3 regions of the Metabacillus elymi genome follow, and region 2 is predicted to be linked to each of the others. Evidence: riboswitches for the same ligand, from Rfam matches in the RefSeq annotation. Region 2 holds a riboswitch; each other region holds the start of a gene.
What was found. A riboswitch is a leader RNA that binds a small molecule or an ion and turns the genes downstream of it on or off. The one in region 2 is predicted to bind cyclic di-GMP.
Positions count from the first base shown of each region.

Region 1 (4,219 bases), 2.9 Mb from region 2:
CTATTCTTCTTGTTTTTCACTTACAAAACTTATTTTACCATCTTTTTGTCAGCTTTTTTACATTATTTTTTGGGTAATTTGTACCAAAGTGCTGTTGGAAGTGTTTTCATCCTTTGTATAATGCAGAGTAACAGATTCAAATTTTTTTAAACCTGTCATTATTGGCAGTAAAGATCTGATAAGTCTCACTATAGGTCTTGGGGAGAAGGAACACTACACCCACTGATGGTGGTAGTCTTCCTCTATAATCCGTTTGCTGCAATTGTTACAAGTGCACCGATCACAATTGCTAGAACTGGAAACGAATAAGTGATGAGTTTTTTTCTTAATTCCTTTTTTCTTGAGATTTCTTCTGGTGTTACCCAATTTGCCATCTTTTATGACCCCCTTTTTTTCGACAAAGTTGTCGAATCTTATCTTTATCTTTATATAATATTTCGGCTTGAATTTCTTTACAGTTAATCGTATCTACACCTTAATAACGTGGGTATTACGAACTACATGAATATACTTTGATATTTATATGCACTCAACAGAATAATATTGGAAATTCATTTCGACATTTATCTACAATTAACTTCGTTCTCAAATAAGAACAAAACGGTTCATTTCTGTCTCTTATTGCGGTATAGTCATATTCAAAATAGAGTTAAAGGAGGATAATAGGGATGCCTTTAGTACAATTAAAAGAGGTGTATACACCACTTCGTTTGTTTAGGATCAAACTATTTAAGTGTAAGCAGGATGGGAAGATGTATATTAAGAAGGGAAAAAAACCTGTTAAAAGAATGTTTGCTTAGGCATCTCGTATAGATGCTTTTTTTCATTTAGAGGAATAAATAACTGCATTGGTGTTTATCCTCTTAAAGAGGTGAACTCTAGTTGAAGATCTTTGTTGTTATGCTATATATAGGAATTCTTTTAATGTTTATATGTACGGAGAGTTTGTTTTTGTTCATTACTGAGCAAGAGCTACATTTTCAGTTTACACGTCATCCAAATCTTGCTGATTTTTTTCTTAACGATCTTCGTAGTTTATACGATATTACATATGTTATTCAAAAGCTTGGCCATTTCATTTGTTTTTTCTTTTTGGCCATGTTGCTTTATTGGGCGTTGCAGCGTTGGTTATTGGTTGTGCTTATTTCTGTAGGCTTTGCTTTTTTGACAGAAGTGGCTCAGTTGTTTTTTTCACGGAGTGGTAGGCTGTTGGATGTAGGCTATGATGTTGCAGGGTTGATTTTGTTTATACTTCTATATATGTGCTATCGATTTGTGGAGTGGTTATATAGTAAGGTGTTTACTTCTGAGGTCAGAAGACATTAGTTGAAAGATAGAGCCAATGAATCGTACTAATGATTACATTAGACTGTTAATCATTGGACCGTACCATGAAAATTAATTTTAGCATTAAAATGGAAGGGTCTAAGTTTGTAGAAGAATATTTTAGAGGAGACTTAAGATAACCATTTTATATGGTACTTTCTTTTCTCCTTGCTCGCACAACATAACGCTGATAATGTTTTTTACAATAATTTCTTGCATGACATTTTAAACTACATCCCTCGATCGTGCATATTTTCAAAGGAAGTTAATGATGAATTTACTTGTTACAAGAAAGACATTTAATAAGCTTAGTTCAAATACAGTTACATACAAAAAAATATATAAGGAAAAAGAACCACTCTAAGCAGCTCTTCTCTTCTTCTTCCCACATCTCATACACTGATTTGAATAATAGCTGTATTTGTGGTTCTTTTTAATAAAACAAATAATTGCTTTGATTTTTTTCAACCGCAGCAGCCCCCTGAATGTAAATCCGGTAGTCCAGCCACCATAGTGTTAAACCTTAGGTCTGTAACTTTGCGACCCTATTTTTCAATAGGTTAGCCTTTTTCTGATTTTTAAATTTATTATTTCCTTATGTAAATGATATTTGTGAAAATGGTACCATAATTGGAATTAAATTAGGAAAATATAAATTGACAAAATTCATCATGGATTTCACCGTTATAGGCTTTTGGTAACAAACCATTTACCTTTGAATTGTTTGATAAGCTGAAGTTCAAATATGTATTTATCCATTTTTTGACCGATAGCTATGGTTTCTGCGTGACTTAATCCATAGATTCTAATGGTTTGTATTAAGTCCTTTCTTATAGTATTTTCTAGTTGATGTTCTACATTTAAGATTGTGTTCCTAGATATATCCATAGATGATTTGGCTCACTCCGTATAAATAATAAAGGTAATTAAGGAAAATGACGTGTTCATAAGATTGTAAAAAAAAAAAGACCTTATTCAGGTCTGGGAGATTGATTGATGAAAGCTTTAATTTCTTCAACAGATATTCCTATTTCTAGTGCGGATAAGATTAATTCTACCCACTCTTTGTCTAGACCTTTTTCTATAATTAAAGAACTTAGCATGTGGATCTCCTAAAATATCAAATATTTTAAGCAGCTCAGCCATCATAGTTGATCACCTTAGACCTGTAGCTTTGCGACCCTATCTTTTGAAAGGTTTGCCCTTTTCTGTTTAAATAACAGAAGTTGTAGTTAAATAGTACTGTTCTTTTCCTATATAATAAATAAATATAAATTGACAAGTTATAGCAAGTATCAACATAATATGTCGAAAGTTATTTTCTTAGTCGTTTTTATTTCTATAGGTTTTAGAGAAGTGACATATTTTTTCATGGAGTGGCTATTTAGTAAGTTTTTTTATATCTGAGGTTAGGAAGCAATAGTTGATGGTTAGCGCTAATGCCTTTTTATTTAGTATTTATCTTCTATTATAAACTCTTCTTTTTCTCCCATGATACTATCCACCTGTATCTTCCATGTGTCTGTTTCCTTATTATAATGAAAGACTGATAAGATTGGAGTTTTTAATTCTTTATTGCTTAAGGCTTTATTGAGCACTTGTTCCTCAGTGAGGTCTGCTCCACTTGGTTTGTGGCTTTCTAGGACGTTTACGGCTTTTGCTTCTGCTTGGCCTGGGTAGGATTCTAGCATGACGTCATAGGAGATGCTGACTTTGTCTCCGATCTTAAGTGTGTCTGGTGTATTTGAAAAGTAGGCTGGGCCATTGGATTGAGTTGCTTCCTTTGGATTGGGGTTTACGACTAATACTGTATTTGCTGTCTTTTCAACGACGTAGCCTTCTAGTTGCATGCTTGTTGCTGGGTCTTCTTTTGGTGGTTGTTCGTTTGATCCTGATGTTGTGGGCTGGTCGTTACCGCAGGCGTATAGTCCGATTGTTGAAATTGTGATGATGAGGGCGAGTTTTCTTTTCATTGTGGGTCCTCCAATATGATATGTAATAAACATCACAGCTTTATCATCATTAGACGGTTTATGATGAGAAGAGTTACAGGTTATCTTGATTGGCTTAAATCCACAAAGAAAGTACTACCAATAATAGTGAGTTTGCCTTATGAATTTCTTGATAAAGTATTCCATAATTTAGGTAATGATGAAAATCTGAAAGTGATGACGGAAAGCTATAGAGGTTCTACTTATAGCAATGCAAGCTAGCTTCCATAAAAAAAAGGAGATTGGTTTGATGACATGGACTACACCTGAAGAGATAGAGAGAACTAGAAAGAGAAAGAAAACTCTTCTTGTGATCGCACTTCCTGTTGTTACGATTGTATTGAGTGCAGCAGTGACGCTTTTATTAAATTAATTTTTCTTAGAAGAGGCCTTACTTGGCCTCTTTTTCATTGTTCTTACTTTAGATACACTTCGAGACTCATTCCGTTTACATGGCTCTTCCAAACCTTTTTATCAAGCTTCTTTGGTTCTTTAAATTCATCAATAAAGATTAGGTCTGAGCCTAATAATGCTGTTAATTCAGCTAGGTTATGAATTTTCTTTAGTGAATGTTCATCATGATGAAAGATGACAGTGACTCTACCTGAGCTACCTGAATTTGATCCCATGCTTTATGCCTCCTATATTTTACGGACTTATTGTTAGTTTTTGTTATTTCTAGCTGATTTATGATTAGTTTGGTGAGATAGGCTTCATTATGTATTGGGAAAGAATAGTATGATACTGGTCAGGTAATGTTATTATTGTGAACTTTGAAGGGGCAATACGCTTTATGAAGTATTTTCTATAGAAGAGGAATTAACATTTTTCATTTCTTAAATTCAAAAAGGCTAAGTGAGTACGCTAATAAGCTGTGATTAAGATGGGTAGTAGGTCTGGTA
Region 1 covers NZ_CP055263.1:1,583,602-1,587,820, forward strand. The annotation lists gene HUW50_RS27000 (hypothetical protein) at 243-374, opposite strand; gene HUW50_RS27005 (hypothetical protein) at 669-800, shown strand; gene HUW50_RS07615 (VanZ family protein) at 883-1,326, shown strand; cyclic di-GMP riboswitch class I at 1,819-1,902, opposite strand; gene HUW50_RS27495 (Spo0E family sporulation regulatory protein-aspartic acid phosphatase) at 2,011-2,214, opposite strand; gene HUW50_RS07625 (anti-repressor SinI family protein) at 2,298-2,429, opposite strand; cyclic di-GMP riboswitch class I at 2,456-2,539, opposite strand; gene HUW50_RS07630 (DUF3221 domain-containing protein) at 2,778-3,299, opposite strand; gene HUW50_RS27010 (hypothetical protein) at 3,568-3,690, shown strand; gene HUW50_RS07635 (hypothetical protein) at 3,734-3,946, opposite strand.
Region 1: another riboswitch for cyclic di-GMP. It lies ahead of HUW50_RS07625 (anti-repressor SinI family protein); the one in region 2 lies ahead of HUW50_RS20440 (HNH endonuclease).

Region 2 (4,219 bases):
CTTAAAAGGACTGCAACAACAAGTCCTTTTTTGAGCGATTAAAGAGTGTTGAAAGTCAAATCATTAAAAAGTTGGGATTATCTTTCTTAAATTTATTATGAATATACCGATATAAAAGGCAATAGGTCAAATATTGTTAGGAGTATAAGTATGTTCACCAAATTTTTTAAAAAGAACAAAGTAAAGAAGACATTTGATACCAAAAAAACTACACCACAATCAAATCAAGTACAAAATATAAATAAGGTAAAACCAACAAGAATCGGAGACATTGGAGAGTATAAGATTAATATACAACTAGATCAAATACCAAAAGATTGTAGATATCTTTCCGATATACTAGTACCAAATTCAAAATCAAAGTCGGGCTATAGTCAAATAGACCATGTTGTTTTAACGCCATATGCAGTTTTTGTTATTGAGACAAAGAATTATCAAGGAACAATATATGGAGGTAAAGATAGAAAGACATGGTCTGTGAATGGGAAATTTAATATGCTTAATCCGTTCCATCAGAACTATGGTCATATCTCAGCATTAAAAGCTATCGTCCCAATAGAAAATACAAACATTGTATCAATGGTATCCTTCACTAAACGGTGTACATTTAAAGTTGATTTAGAGTTAAGGAAAATCCAATCAAAGAACTTAATTGTTTATGATATTGAATTGTTTGAGTTCATAAATAGGAAGTTGAATGTGCTGAAGCTTCAGAATGGGTCACCAGTGTATTCTGAAAATGATATAGTACAAATGTACCAGAAGGTAGAACGAGCTAATATACGCGATTCTGAGGTTAGAGAACGTCATGTGCGACTGCTTAAATCAAATGCTACTAAAGAGACTTCTAATGGTGTTCAAAAGAAGACATCTTTAGACAAATGCAAAGTATGTGGTACAGTTGTTCCTTTAAAAGTTAAGGAATATTGTCTGTCTAACAATAAGAGGTTCAAAGGTGAAATATACTGTTTCGAACATCAAAAAATAGTTGTTAATAAGGGATAAAGGGGGAGAACTACTAAGCACTTACTAATATATTAGAAAGTGCTTAGTAAAAATTATTACAATCTTGATAAAAAAGAAATGGAAACTTAATACAGTTGGATTTTAACGATATTCAACTCCGCCTGCCCAAAGCTCTCTACCACCTGTATGTCCAGTATTATGATGAGTTTCTTCATTTACAAGTTGTAGGATTCCAGGGGATTCATTATGATGCCATGTATAGCCTTCTGGAGTGTTACCTTGAGATAATTGCTCAATATCAGTTTTGTCTAGGTCCAATTCATTAGCAAGACTAGGATTTGTTTGTATTTCTTCATATAATTCATTATTTGCATATGAAAAATGTACTGAATCACTTTGTAGATACATGTTTTCGGGTAAAGTAATTTCATAGGCAGTTTCAAAAACTGGGAAAGCACTAGTTTTAATTTCTCCATTAGGCAACTCAACAGTCTTTGTTTCAAATGGTACTCCTGTCTCTGGATGTACATCTCCCGACAAATGATCATTTCTTGTATCCAATTCTTCAGCATCAACAACATCTGCACCATCTACAAAATCAACTACACCAATTGCTAACGTTGATACAACGGCAACTTTTCCTATATTCTTAACACCTTGTAAAGCTTGTTCGCTGTCACCAGATTTTAATCCTTGATAAGTTGTCCCAGCACTCTTTACTGTGTATTCGATAGTGTTACCCAGTCCTTTTAGAGTTCTTCCAGTAGAGTCCTTAAGGTCACCAAAACCTTCTTGTTTAGCTAAATCATCTTGTTTTATTAAACCGTATGTACCTTTAACTGCTCCGTCTACAAATTGCCCTGCATTATCAAGAGCAATAGTTGATGCTTGTTTAATACCATCTCCAACTTCTTCAACCCATTTAGAGCCTACAGTTTTTCCAACTACTTTTACACCACCACCTATAATACCTCCACCTATAGTACCAATTCCCTTACCTATCGCCCGAAAAAAAGCCATGTTAATATTCCCCTTTACAATATTATTATCAAAATAGAAAAAACGCCCTAAAAGGGCGTTGAAATCTATAAAAGATGCAACTGGCTGGTATACCTTAACAGATTAGCCCTTAAGTTTTGCTTCCCAATTTTTCAAATGGTTTGCCAATATTTCAACTTTTTAGTATTTATTACCTATGATTATAATACTATAAAATTCTAGTTGTTCAATATAGTTTATATAAAAGTTTTATATACTAAAAGATTACTCTATAAAAATTGTTAGAATTACCATCTATTAAATCTTTCGTCCTAGTGCTTTTTCTTCTGTATGGTAATATATTTGTAGAGGGTTTTACATAAAATAGGAGGTTTTTCCATTGAGATGGCATTATATTTTATATCTTTTTATTTTTACATTTCTTTTTACATTAATAACTCCAGCTGAAGCACATAATGGCGGTAGAGATGAGCTTGGTGGTCACTTTAGAAGAGCAGACTGTATGTACCTGTTACATAGCCCAACTCCTTTAGCGGAGTCAGCAAAGAATAAACAAGAGCTTATTCAATTGATTAAACAAAATAACACAAATTCAACATGTACATCTGGTTTAAATGAATCGAAACTTGACCTTGAAGGATATACAATTTCTAGTGAAGGTACTTCAAAACAGTCGACACAAGAAGTAAGAGATGACCAACCTAAACCCAATGCCACTACTACTTCAAAAACTGCAACTCCATTGGCGATGGGAAAAAAATATCCAGCTACGCTAGATAAATGTACAGATGGAGATACAGCAAATTTTAATGTGAACGGTCAAATCTATAAAACCCGATTTCTCTATATCGATACACCAGAGAGCACCATTGAACAAGAACCTTTTGGGATAGAAGCATCAGATTTTACATGTAACTTTTTAAAGCAGGGTAAGATAACACTTGAAACAGATGGTGGAGAGATTTTTGACAAGTATGATAGATTGCTTGCTTGGGTATTTGTAAATGATCAGTTACATCAAGAAGCAATAACTAAAGCGGGATTAGTAGAAGATTTCTACGACTATGGTGATTATAAATACGAGGATAGAATAATCTCAGCAATGGACTACGCAACTAGTAATTATGTTGGGATGTATTCTCAAAATAAACCTAAAGAAGAAGTTGAGCCAGTACAAAAGGAAGAACAATAACAAAAAGAAACTGTAAATGAACAAGAAAATCAAGTAACAGAAGATAAGAATGTTGTAGCGAAAAAAACAGATAATAGTCAAGATAACAATGAGACAGATAAAGAGAATTCTGTAGAAGAAGTAAAAGCTGGTAAATCTGATAATGATGAACAGCTATCAAGTGAAGAGATTGAGGGAACGGAAGAAGTAACAGAGATAAGTGGTGGTCTTGCAATTTTCATATTAGTTGTAGTTGTCTTATTTTATATGTTACCTATGATTAAAGCCAAGCTAGGTGTTAGACCTTTAATTGTTCATAAGCTAAGATCAAAGAGACTGTGGGTCAATATTTTACTTGGAATATTATTCATTGGTGCTTGGTTTATTACTATGATCTTTGTTCTAATAGAATTGGTACACCTAATTGTAGGTAGAAAACAAAAAAAAGAGTTCTCTTAGTGAGAGCTCTTTAAAAATGTTTTGAAATTTTCGTAATGGGGGACTTATGTTGAACGATGAATATAAATTTGAAATATTGAGAGTAGTGGCTCTAAGGTTAAAGAATTCTCAAGCTATATTTGAGCGACGTCCTAAAGAAAATAAATACAGGGTAAGAATACCAGTAAATAAACAAGATGGATATCTAATTGACTTTTCTACTAAAGTTCCAGATGGAGTAAGAATTTGTTATGTGTTAGATATAGATGAGAAAAATTCAGAACGAAGAGCAGGTCTTGAACTGGATATGAAAGAGAATGAAGAATTTATTACTCGACTTTTTGATGCACAAGTTTTTAGAAAAAAAGATGATGCTAAAGTTTGTGCAGATGGTCTAATGAAGTGGATAAAGATAGGTAGTCATAGACGTATGGGATTTTATCAGTTTGTTAGATTTCATGAGTTTGGAGACTATTCTATAGATACTTTATCTAATGAAATTGTTTCCAATGTAGAGATTTTTATGGGAAATGTTACTAAGTATCTTTCGAGGAATTCATTCAGCGAAGAATTAATTGCTAAAAAAACAGATGGGCAAATGGAAACTTTACCTGTACTTGAGCCAGTTAATCGTTCAAGTGAGTT
Region 2 covers NZ_CP055263.1:4,443,446-4,447,664, forward strand. The annotation lists gene HUW50_RS20435 (nuclease-related domain-containing protein) at 151-1,005, shown strand; gene HUW50_RS20440 (HNH endonuclease) at 1,108-1,986, opposite strand; cyclic di-GMP riboswitch class I at 2,059-2,141, opposite strand; gene HUW50_RS20445 (thermonuclease family protein) at 2,345-3,157, shown strand; gene HUW50_RS20450 (HNH endonuclease) at 3,642-4,219, shown strand, end outside.

Region 3 (4,219 bases), 1.4 Mb from region 2:
GGTCCAGTAAAACACTTTATCCATGAGCTGTAATAGTCCAGTTGATTTTGATAATTTGGTTCGTTCATTATTTACCGACTGGTGTAGCAGTTGAATACTTTTTAAGGTGTGAGTTTCAGAATGACATTTTCCCTCTAGTTCACTTCTAAATGGGGAGTCAAATACTTTGACTTCTTCAGGAGTGATTTTTATGATAGTTGCTTCATCAGATAGTAGCTCTCGAGGATAAGATAATTTAGCAACTGTTGATTTTCCAGCACCAGATTGACCTGAAAAGATATGTGCTCCACTGTTCTCGAGTACACATGAAGAATGCAATAAAATTCCCCAGTTGTTATGGACGAGAAAAGAACTATATAGATTCATTAAAGCGTGTTTTAAAGCTAGATCGTTATGTATGGAAATTGTAGATTTTTTGTATTCTAGGTCTACTTCTATTAAGTAATCTGCTCTTTTATAGGAAATTGCTCCGCTTGTTTTGAGAATAGAAACATGATAATCAACAAAAGAAATTCCATAACCTTCTATAATATGAATGGAGAAATCTGGTTTATCATTTATATTATCATCTATTAAAAAGAAATTTCGATTAAACATTTTCATTACTGTACTAGAATGACTTGAAATAAAAATAAGGTGTTCACCTATTTTTATCTGTTTTCTATACATGATAAATGACTCCTTATTTTATACAGAGGTCAACTGATTAATTGACCTCCCAATTTCATTATTTATTTTTGCCTTTCCCCTGTCCAGGGGCCCCAGCGCCACCTGGTGTAGGATTCGGATTGTTCGGTGGCCAATTTACACCATCATTCCCTGTTCCAGGATGGTTTAGATTTCCTCTACCCGGGTTCCAACTCTGCGCAGTCTCAAACCGAATCGCCTGATGCTCCAAAACCATCGGACGATTTTCACTAATTTTACCTGTCATTTTCTCACCTCCTCCGTTCATTTCTTTATAAAGAACAAACGGAGTAAAAAAATCACAAAATATAGTATATTCGTACTATTTTGTTCTCTATAACATTATAAAGCGTATAAGTTAATATGAAAAGGGGAAAGTTTCGACATAGAAATAGGAATTTTGACAATTGACATATTCATAAGTAGAAATAGGGTAGGGGGTGGTATTCAATAAAACGAACAATAACAAAACAAAAAGAGCATCATCGGCGATCAAAAATCACCAACCATGCCCTCATTTATCATTATCATTCTGTAGCTTCCATTTATTAAATTCCAAAAACTCGCGAAATTGATCTTTGGAGACACCTGATTTCATGGCGTCTTGAACGAGCTTTGTCCATTCGTTGTCAAGTTCCTGTGGGTTTGTTTCACTTTGTTCATCGAGAAGGGTGTTAACGGAAACGCCTAGAACGGATGAAACTTTTTCTAAAAATTGTACAGAAGGATTTGACTGGAGATTGCGTTCAATCGAACTTAGGTAGGATTTTGCAACTCCTGCTCTTTCAGCTAGTTCAGATAAAGATAAATTTTTTTGAGTTCTATATTTTTTAATTCGTGGACCAATCACGTCAAAGATCACCTTCCTTGTTAGCAATAGTATAACATATAAAGAAGGTTTTGTTTTATATGAAGAACATCTTATCAAAAAATTTACAAAGCCCTATTTTATTCATTTTACAGGGCTTCCCTTTTCAACTAAAAATTCTTTTATTTCCTCTACACTAATACCCACTTCAAGTGCCTCTAAAATCATCTCTACCCATTCGCGGTCAAGATGGCTTTCCTTTGTAATACGATCAATGATTTCAATATTCAACTTATACCCTCCTAAAATACTTGCCTGTATTTCAGGCAGTCCAGCCATCATAGTAAGAACGTTAGACCTGTGACTTTGCGTCCCTATTTTTCAATAGGTTTGCCCTTTGACTGAATAATTGTCATTATTTGATATTGGGAATTGATACAAAAGTCCTTTTTATGTATCTATCAATATATCTACTCTTATTATAAAAAGGAATTTAAAGGAAGTGTGCAGAACTATGTCGAGAGATAAAAATTTATATCAAAATGGTAAATGTAATATTAATGTAATGTTACATGGGTGTAAATGCCTATTTAACTGAGTTTAAACAAGTATTTTTAGCACATCTTTATTTAAACTTTAAGAAAACTTTAAGAAAAGTTAAAAATATAAAAATTAATTTTTGTCGAATTATCTATCTTTTTTGCAAAAATCATAAAAGGAGACAAAAAACAAGCAATTGTACCTACCAATTGCTTGTTTAACGGTAACCTATTTAAAGATTGCTTGAGGGGTTAAATAAAATATACCGCCATTTTGCACTGATACATTAATTTGTGGTTCATAAAGCTCGCGCAAAGCTTCCTTCTCTAAATGGTAGCAGTCAGGCTTTTCGTCTAAGTCTTCATAAAAGTGATCTAGAAGCTTTAGGTCTTCATTCCATCGTTGCCTTGCAGAGTCTGCCCATGAATGATCTTGTCTGCTAATGCTTTGTTCAATAAACTGTTCAATTCGTTTTAGTCCGCTTTGCGGTTTGATTAGTGGAGTCATATTAAAGCATAGATCAGGTATTTTTGGTGTGAGTTCGAGTTTTTCTAACTTTTCTTGAAAGTTTTCTACCAAGGTTCCACTTACGAGATGCAGACCGATTGAGTGTAGCTGATCTTTTTTCATATCACATTGATAAGATACCATGAAATTGGCGCAAAGCCAGGGGTGTAAAGGAATGCTCCCACCTGGAGAAGTGACTTTTTCAAATAAGCGAATGTAGCTACCTAGACGTGTAGTTGATTGAAAGATTTGATGTAGGCGTGGGGCGCCGAAATGCATGACCTCACCCTTTAGATCACCAGGAGCTTTTTGTTGATCTGTTATTAATGTTAGTTTCATTGGGTTTGGAACTCCATTTGTTTTTTCTAGATAATGCCAATAAAAAGGCCGATTCATTAACTCCTTATCCATGTTGATTGTTAATTGGACGGTCATATAGCCGGGTTCATTTTCGATGATGTCACAGGAATTTGCCTTGAAGAAGCTTTCTAAATAGCTATGAATTTTTTCCTGCTGCATGATGTTTCCACCTTTCAAACTAGCATATTAATTAAAAAATATTTTTTGTACTAAGTATTTGTGTCTAGCCACTAAAGGATTAGATATTCCTTTAGTGGCTTATACTTTTCGAAGCTGAATATTACTATTGATTTCCACTAGCAGCCTTTCTTTGCTCTTGAGAATGCTGAGCATAATCAAGGATTGAGGTTAAGTTTTCCATCTTGATTTTCATTTCGCCGTCACTTTTCGAATTGTACATAATGTCTTGGATGTGCTCTTCGAAATTTTTAATTTCTAATCTTGTTAAAATCTCATCTAGTTCACCAATGACTTTTTCAAACAAATGTATTTTTTCATATAAAAGCTTTAGGATGTGTTCTTCCATTGTGTTTCTTGTTGCCATATTGTAAATATGGACATCATGCTCTTGTCCTAGACGATGAATCCGGCCGATTCGTTGCTCAAGTCTCATTGGATTCCAAGGTAAGTCGTAATTGATGATGTTGTGACAGAATTGAAGATTGATCCCTTCACCGCCAGCTTCTGTTGCAATAAGAACTTGCACTCGATTTTTGAAGAGTTCCTTCATCCAGTCTTTTTTTCCACGTTTAAAGCCGCCACGGAAGGGAACAGAAGTAATGCCGTTTTGCTGTAAAAACCATTGTAGATAAAATTGAGTAGCTCTGTATTCCGTGAAAATGATTACTTTGTCGTTAATGTTTTTAATGAGCTCAACAACCTTTAGAGCTTTTGTATTTTGTGTGACACCATCGATCGCCATCATAATGTCTTTAATTACGTTATTAGGCAGAACGGCTTCTTCTTCCTCTGGGCGATCTAGCATTTTCTTTAATGTCATATAAACAGCTTCGCGACTGCTGCATGCTTCACGTTGAAGTGTCATGATTGAAAATGTATTTGCCGCATATTGAGAGGAAGTTTTTAATGCTGAAATCGTGTCATATAGATGTTGTTCTGTTTCTGAAAAGTCGATTGGCACGGTTTCAACATGGCGTTTTGGCCAATCGATTCCAGTGTCACCACGGCGATTTCGAATCATGACCTTATTTATTAACTCTCGTAAATGTTCATGATCCTCTAATGAACGTTCTTTTGCTGAAAAAACCTCTGTAAAGTATGCCTCATTCCCAAGGTGCCCTGGCTTTAGTAGGGACA
Region 3 covers NZ_CP055263.1:112,289-116,507, reverse strand. The annotation lists gene HUW50_RS00565 (hypothetical protein) at 1-669, opposite strand, end outside; gene HUW50_RS00560 (hypothetical protein) at 728-934, opposite strand; gene HUW50_RS00555 (helix-turn-helix domain-containing protein) at 1,202-1,537, opposite strand; gene HUW50_RS00550 (anti-repressor SinI family protein) at 1,640-1,786, opposite strand; cyclic di-GMP riboswitch class I at 1,818-1,900, opposite strand; gene HUW50_RS00545 (YqhG family protein) at 2,264-3,061, opposite strand; gene HUW50_RS00540 (DEAD/DEAH box helicase) at 3,186-4,219, opposite strand, start outside.
Region 3: another riboswitch for cyclic di-GMP. It lies ahead of HUW50_RS00550 (anti-repressor SinI family protein); the one in region 2 lies ahead of HUW50_RS20440 (HNH endonuclease).